One region of the Variovorax sp. UC122_21 genome, then DNA from elsewhere that is predicted to be linked to it. Evidence: predicted binding sites of a transcription regulator. Region 1 holds the regulator's gene; the other holds the start of a gene.
The links. Region 1 encodes HrcA, which represses chaperone genes, less so after heat shock. Its sites were predicted from a motif close to TTAGCACTCNNNNNNNNNGAGTGCTAA; they were not measured.

Region 2: the regulator HrcA is predicted to act here: its motif matches at 1,104-1,130, upstream of ACHMXE_RS36750 (co-chaperone GroES).

What each region holds. Positions count from the first base shown of each region.
Region 1 covers NZ_CP172004.1:990,872-994,360, reverse strand. Annotated here, with positions in the region: gene ACHMXE_RS16990 (bifunctional (p)ppGpp synthetase/guanosine-3',5'-bis(diphosphate) 3'-pyrophosphohydrolase) at 1-422, shown strand, start outside; gene greB (transcription elongation factor GreB) at 423-998, opposite strand; tRNA gene ACHMXE_RS16980 (tRNA-Arg) at 1,104-1,180, opposite strand; tRNA gene ACHMXE_RS16975 (tRNA-Ile) at 1,250-1,326, opposite strand; gene hrcA (heat-inducible transcriptional repressor HrcA) at 1,366-2,373, opposite strand; gene ACHMXE_RS16965 (NAD kinase) at 2,404-3,309, shown strand; partial or broken gene recN (DNA repair protein RecN) at 3,311-3,489, shown strand, end outside.
Region 2 covers NZ_CP172004.1:5,096,517-5,100,005, forward strand. Annotated here, with positions in the region: partial or broken gene ACHMXE_RS36740 (arsenic transporter) at 1-668, opposite strand, end outside; gene ACHMXE_RS36745 (ArsR/SmtB family transcription factor) at 686-1,012, opposite strand; gene ACHMXE_RS36750 (co-chaperone GroES) at 1,219-1,509, shown strand; gene groL (chaperonin GroEL) at 1,541-3,193, shown strand; gene ACHMXE_RS36760 (Lrp/AsnC family transcriptional regulator) at 3,299-3,489, opposite strand, start outside.

The DNA.
Region 1 (3,489 bases):
CCGTGCGCTTCGCGCTGTGCTGCCGGCCGATCCCGGGCGACCCGATCGTGGGCTATCTCGGCCACGGCGAAGGCCTGGTGGTGCACACCGAGGCCTGCGGCGTGGGCCAGCGCCTGCGCCACAAGGACAGCGAACGCTTCTTCGCGGTCGAGTGGGCCGACGAGCCGACGCGCGCCTTCGAGACCGGCGTGATCATCACCGTGCGCAACGACAAGGGCGTGCTGGCGCGCGTGGCCGCCACGCTGGCCGATGCCGAGGCCGACATCACCCACGTCGAGATGGCCGACGAAACGCCGCAGGATTCGACCGACCTGCGCTTCGTGATCGCGGTGCGCGACCGCTCGCACCTCGATGCGGTGCTGCGCTCGGTGCGCCGGACCACCTCGGTGCTGTCCGCGGCGCGCACCGTTCCGGCAGCCTGATTACACGGCGGCCGGCCCTGGCGCCGGATAGACGACCGACAGCAACTCGACCTCGTGCGTGCCACCCGGCGTGACGAGCTTGACCACATCGCCCTCCCGCGCCTTCAGCAGCGCCCGCGCGATCGGCGAGATCCAGCTGACCTGCGACTGCGCGCTGTCGGCCTCGTCGATGCCGAGGATCGTCACGCTGCGCTCGTCGCCGTTCTCGTCCGCGTAGCGCACCGTGGCGCCGAAGAAGACCTGGTCGCTGCCGTGGTGCACCGAGGGATCGGTCACCTCGGCGATCTCGAGCCGCTTGGTGAGGAAGCGGATGCGGCGGTCGATCTCGCGCAGCCGCTTCTTGCCGTAGAGGTAGTCGCCGTTCTCCGAGCGGTCGCCGTTCTTGGCGGCCCAGTGCACGGCCTCGACCACCTTGGGCCGCTCCTCGTCCATCAGCTGCAGCAGCTCGGTGCGCAGCCGCGCATAGCCGGCGGGGGTGATGTAGTTCTTGCCGCCCGCGGGCAGCGGCGGCATGGCGCCGTCGGCGCCATCGTCGTCCGCGTCGGAATCGGTTTCCTTGGTGAATGCCTTGTTCAAGCGACGCCTCCGGAGATCGAAAGACAAGCGTGGCGTCCGCCGCGCGGACGAGCCTCGTACCCAAAAGAAAAGGGTCAACTCGTTTCCGAGTTGACCCTTGAAGAGTGGTGCGGCTGGCAGGAATTGAACCCACGACCCCTTGGTTCGTAGCCAAGTACTCTATCCAACTGAGCTACAGCCGCACAGCTTGCTATCATAGCATGCATTTTTGAGACTTCCCGATCCGTCGGAACAAATCTCAAAAATACGGGTGGTAGGCCGTGCTGGGCTTGAACCAGCGACCAACGGATTATGAGTCCGCTGCTCTAACCAACTGAGCTAACGGCCCACGTGGGCTCGATTCTATTCGCGCCGAAAAGGTGCCTCGCTACTTGCGGTGGCTCAGCGCGTTGCTGACCAGCTTGGACGTGATATCGACGATCTGGATCATGCGCTCGTAGGGCATGCGCGTCGGTCCGATCACGCCCAGCGTGCCAACGACCTGGCCGTCGACCTCGTAGTTGGCGCTGACGATGGACAGCTCCTCGACCGGCACCACCTGGCTTTCGCCGCCGATGAAGATGCGCACGCCCTCGGCCTTGCTCGACACGTCGAGCAGCCGCATCAGCTGCGCCTTCTGCTCGAACAGCTCGAAGGCGCGGCGCAGCTGCCCCATGTCGCTCGAGAAGTCGCTGACCGCGAGCAGGTTGCGCTCGCCCGAGATCACGACGTCGTCTTCCTGCGATTCGCTCAGCACGTCAGAACTGACCTTCACGGCCGCCTGCATCAGCGCCGCGATCTCGCCGCGCAGCGTGTCGACCTCGGACTGCAGCCGGTCGCGCACCTGCTCGATCGTCAGGCCCGCGTAGTGGGCGTTGATGTAGTTCGCGGCCTCGACCAGCTGCGACTGCGAGTAATCGGCCTCGGGAAAGATCACGCGGTTCTGCACGTCGCCTTCGGGCGAGACGATGATCACCAGCAGCCGGCGGTCCGACAGGCGCAGGAACTCGATCTGCTTGAACACCGACGAGCGCCGCGGCGCCATCACCACGCCGACGAACTGCGAGAGGTTCGACAGCAGGTGCGCCGCATTGGCGATCACGCGCTGCGGCTGGTCGGGCGCGAGGCTCGGCGCGGCCAGGTGCTCGCGCTGCGCGGTGAGCATGGTGTCCACGAAAAGCCTGTAGCCGCGCGCCGTGGGCACGCGGCCCGCCGAGGTGTGCGGACTGGCGATCAGCCCGAGCGACTCGAGGTCCGACATCACGTTGCGGATGGTCGCGGGCGAGAGGTCCAGGCCCGAGGAACGCGAGAGCGTTCGCGAGCCGACAGGCTGGCCTTCGGCGATGTAGCGCTCGACGAGCGTCTTGAGCAGCAACTTGGCGCGGTCGTCCAGCATTGCAAGATTTTAGTGTTGTAATTTGTAGCCATGACCTCTCCCTTTCGTCACGTCGCGCTGATCGGCAAATACCAGGCTTCCGGAGCCCGGTGCGGCGAGCGCGACAGCGTGATGGAAGGCATCGCGAGTTTTCTCGAATCGCAGGGCTGCAAGGTCTACGTCGAGCAGCCGCGCGAAGGCGAACCGGCCCAGGCCCTGCCCACCGGCGACCGCTACGAAGCGCTCACGGTCGAGCAGATCGGCCAGCAGTGCGACCTCGGCCTGGTGGTCGGCGGCGACGGCACCATGCTCGGCATCGGCCGGCAGCTCGCGGCCTTCGGCATCCCGCTGATCGGCATCAACCGAGGCCGGCTCGGCTTCATCACCGACATCCCGCTCGACAACTACCAGGCCACGCTGATCCCGATGCTGGCCGGCGAATACGAGGAAGACCACCGCAGCCTGATGCACGCGCAGGTGATGCGCGACGGCGCCGTGGTGTTCGATGCGCTCGCGATGAACGACGTGGTGGTCAACCGCGGCGCGACCTCGGGCATGGTCGAGCTGCGGGTCTCGGTGGGCAAGCATTTCGTGGCCAACCAGCGCGCCGACGGCCTGATCATCGCGTCGCCCACGGGCTCGACGGCCTACGCGCTGTCGGCCGGCGGGCCGCTGCTGCATCCGGCGGTGCCGGGCTGGGTGCTGGTGCCGATCGCGCCGCACACGCTGTCGAACCGCCCGGTGCTGCTGCCCGATGCCGACGAGATCGTGATCGAGCTCGTGGGCGGGCGCGATGCCAGCGCGAATTTCGACATGCAATCGCTGGCCTCGCTCGCGATCGGCGACCGCGTGGTGGTGCGCCGCTCCGATTTCAGGGTGCGCTTCCTGCATCCGCGCGGCTGGAGCTATTTCGACACGCTGCGCAAGAAACTGCATTGGAACGAAGGAGGCTCCTGAGATGGCGCTCAGACGCATCGCACTGCGCGATTTCGTGATCGTGCGATCCCTCGAGATCGACCTGTCGGGCGGCTTCACGGTGCTGACCGGCGAAACCGGCGCGGGCAAGTCGATCCTGATCGACGCGCTGCAGCTCGCGCTGGGCAATCGCGCCGATGCGGGCGCGGTGCGCGAAGGCGC
Region 2 (3,489 bases), 2.5 Mb from region 1:
GGCCGGGTCGCGAATGGCATCGGCCGGGCGCTTCAAGCGGCTGGCGTCGTAGCGCGCGGGGAATGTCGCGACGGAAAATAAAGCAGCAAGGCCAGCAGGCTGGCCGCCACTGCCGCGAGATTGACCGGCACCATCACCGCCGCATAGGCGTTGAAGCCGATCCCGAAGAAGTCGGCCGAGACGATGTTGACGAGGTTCGAGACGATCAGCGGCAGGCTCGCGGTGTCGGCGATGAAGCCCGCCGCCATCACGAAGGCCAAGGTGGTGGCCGGCGTGAAGCCCAGCGCCACCAGCATGGCCATCACGATCGGCGTGAGGATCAGCGCGGCGCCATCGTTGGCGAACAGCGCCGAGACGGCCGCGCCGAGCAGCACGATGAAGGCGAACAGCCGGCCGCCGCTGCCGCCACCCCAGCGCGCGACGTGCAGCGCGGCCCATTCGAAGAAGCCGGCCTCGTCGAGCAGCAGGCTGATGACGATCACGGCGATGAAGGTGGCTGTGGCGTTCCAGACGATCTGCCAGACCCGCACGACGTCGTCCAGATGCACCACGCCGAGCGCCAGGGCCACCAGCGCGCCCAATGCGGCGCTCCATCCGATGCCGAGGCCGCGCGGCTGCCAGATCACGAGCACCAGGGTCGCGAGAAAGATGAGACCAGCCGAGAGCATGAGGATGGCGCCGACCGTCAGCAATCGCAGGACGCGCCTGGCGCATCGACCGCGCAAGGCTGCCCCTGGCAGCAGTTCTCGCTCAGATAGGCCAGCAGCCCGTTCATCTGGTCGAACGAGGCGCGGTAGATCAGGTGGCGCCCCTGCCGCTCCTGCGACACCAGGCCCGCGCGGCCCAGCTCCTTGAGATGGAACGACAGGCCCGTGGCCGGAACGCCCAGCGCTTCGGTCAGCGCGCCAGGCGTCATGCCCTGCGGGCCGGCCACGACCAGCGCGCGAAACACACGCAGGCGCACGCTCTGTGCGAGGGCCATGAGGGCGCGGATGACGGCTTCTTCCTCCATACTTCAATCATCGTTGAAATATTGAATCGTGGCAACCGACTTCCCGCGCAACCCGCCCCGGCGCTTGAAACCCCGGCGATTGCCCTTATGATTAGCACTCGCTGTGGTTGAGTGCTAACAAGCCTCGCCTCCAGTCGACGGGCAACCGGTCCTGCGGGATGGGCGCCCACAAAAACCACCACCCAGTTTCTTATCCAGGAGATGCAATGAAACTTCGTCCTTTGGCCGATCGCGTGATCGTCAAGCGTGTTGACAGCGAAACCAAGACTGCCTCGGGCATCGTCATCCCCGACGCCGCCGCCGAAAAGCCCGATCAGGGTGAAGTCCTGGCCGTGGGCCCGGGCAAGCGCAACGACAAGGGCGAACTGGCCGCACTGACCGTCAAGGTCGGCGACCGCGTCCTGTTCGGCAAGTACAGCGGCCAGACCGTCAAGGTCGGCGGCGACGAACTGCTGGTCATGAAGGAAGACGACCTGTTCGCGGTCGTCGAGAAGTAATCCACCCATCCCCTATTCGGAGTAATACAACATGGCAGCAAAAGACGTCGTCTTCGGCGGAGAAGCCCGCGCACGCATGGTCGAGGGTGTGAACATCCTGGCCAACGCGGTCAAGGTCACCCTGGGCCCCAAGGGCCGCAACGTGGTGCTCGAGCGTTCGTTCGGCGCCCCCACCGTGACCAAGGACGGTGTGTCGGTCGCGAAGGAAATCGAACTCAAGGACAAGCTCCAGAACATGGGCGCCCAGCTCGTGAAGGAAGTGGCTTCCAAGACTTCGGACAACGCCGGTGACGGCACCACCACCGCGACCGTGCTGGCACAAGCCATCGTGCGCGAAGGCTTCAAGTACGTGGCCGCCGGCATCAACCCGATGGACCTGAAGCGCGGCATCGACAAGGCCGTGACGGCCCTGGTCGAAGAGCTGAAGAAGGCTTCGAAGCCCACCACCACCTCGAAGGAAATCGCGCAAGTCGGCTCGATCTCGGCCAACAGCGACGAAACCATCGGCAAGCTCATCGCCGACGCGATGGACAAGGTCGGCAAGGAAGGCGTGATCACCGTCGAAGACGGCAAGTCGCTCGAGAGCGAACTGGACGTCGTCGAAGGCATGCAATTCGACCGCGGCTACCTGTCGCCCTACTTCATCAACAACCCCGAGAAGCAATCGGCGCTGCTCGACAACCCCTTCGTGCTGCTGTTCGACAAGAAGATCAGCAACATCCGTGACCTGCTCCCCACGCTGGAACAAGTCGCCAAGGCCGGTCGTCCGCTGCTGATCATTGCCGAAGAAGTCGAAGGCGAAGCCCTGGCGACGCTGGTCGTGAACACGATCCGCGGCATCCTGAAGGTCGTGGCCGTCAAGGCGCCTGGCTTCGGCGACCGCCGCAAGGCCATGCTCGAAGACATCGCCATCCTGACGGGCGGCAAGGTCATCGCCGAAGAAGTCGGCCTGACCCTCGAGAAGGTGACGCTGGCCGACCTGGGCCAGGCCAAGCGCATCGAAGTGGGCAAGGAAAACACCATCATCATCGACGGCGCCGGCGCTGCTGCCGACATCGAAGCCCGCGTGAAGCAAGTGCGCGTGCAGATCGAGGAAGCCACGAGCGACTACGACCGTGAAAAGCTGCAAGAGCGCGTGGCCAAGCTGGCCGGCGGTGTTGCCGTGATCAAGGTCGGCGCCGCCACCGAAGTCGAAATGAAGGAAAAGAAGGCTCGCGTCGAAGACGCCCTGCACGCCACCCGCGCTGCAGTGGAAGAAGGCGTGGTTGCCGGTGGTGGCGTGGCCCTGCTGCGCGCCAAGCAAGCCGTGGGCGACCGCGTGAAGGGCGACAACGCCGACCAGGACGCCGGCGTGAAGCTGGTCCTGAAGGCCATCGAAGCTCCCCTGCGCGAAATCGTGAACAACGCCGGCGGCGAAGCCTCGGTGGTGGTCAACGCGGTTCTGGCCGGCAAGGGCAACTACGGCTTCAATGCCGCCAACGACTCGTACGGCGACATGCTCGAGCTGGGCATCCTGGACCCGACCAAGGTGACCCGCACCGCGCTGCAGAACGCCGCTTCGGTGGCCTCGCTGCTGCTGACGACCGAAGCCATGGTGGCTGACGCTCCGAAGGACGACGCTCCTGCCGGCGGCGGCATGCCCGACATGGGCGGCATGGGTGGCATGGGCGGCATGGGCATGTAATTGCCTCTCGCCCGGCGAGCGCTTCGGCGTTCGACGGGCGGGTCGTTCAGACACGAAGAAGGCCGGGGTTCGCCCCGGCCTTTTTCTTTGGGCGCGCCGCTTCAGTCAGCCGCGCGCCCTGCGCCTAGGCCCCGCCGCGGTCGACGCCATGTCGATCGGCAGCGGCGCATCGGCCTTGACCTCGCGCAGCACGATCGCCGAGCGCACGTGCGTCACGCCGGCCTGCTCGAACAGCGTGGTGTGCAGGAACTGCTCGTAGTGCTTGATGTCGGGCACCAGCACCGTGAGGATGTAGT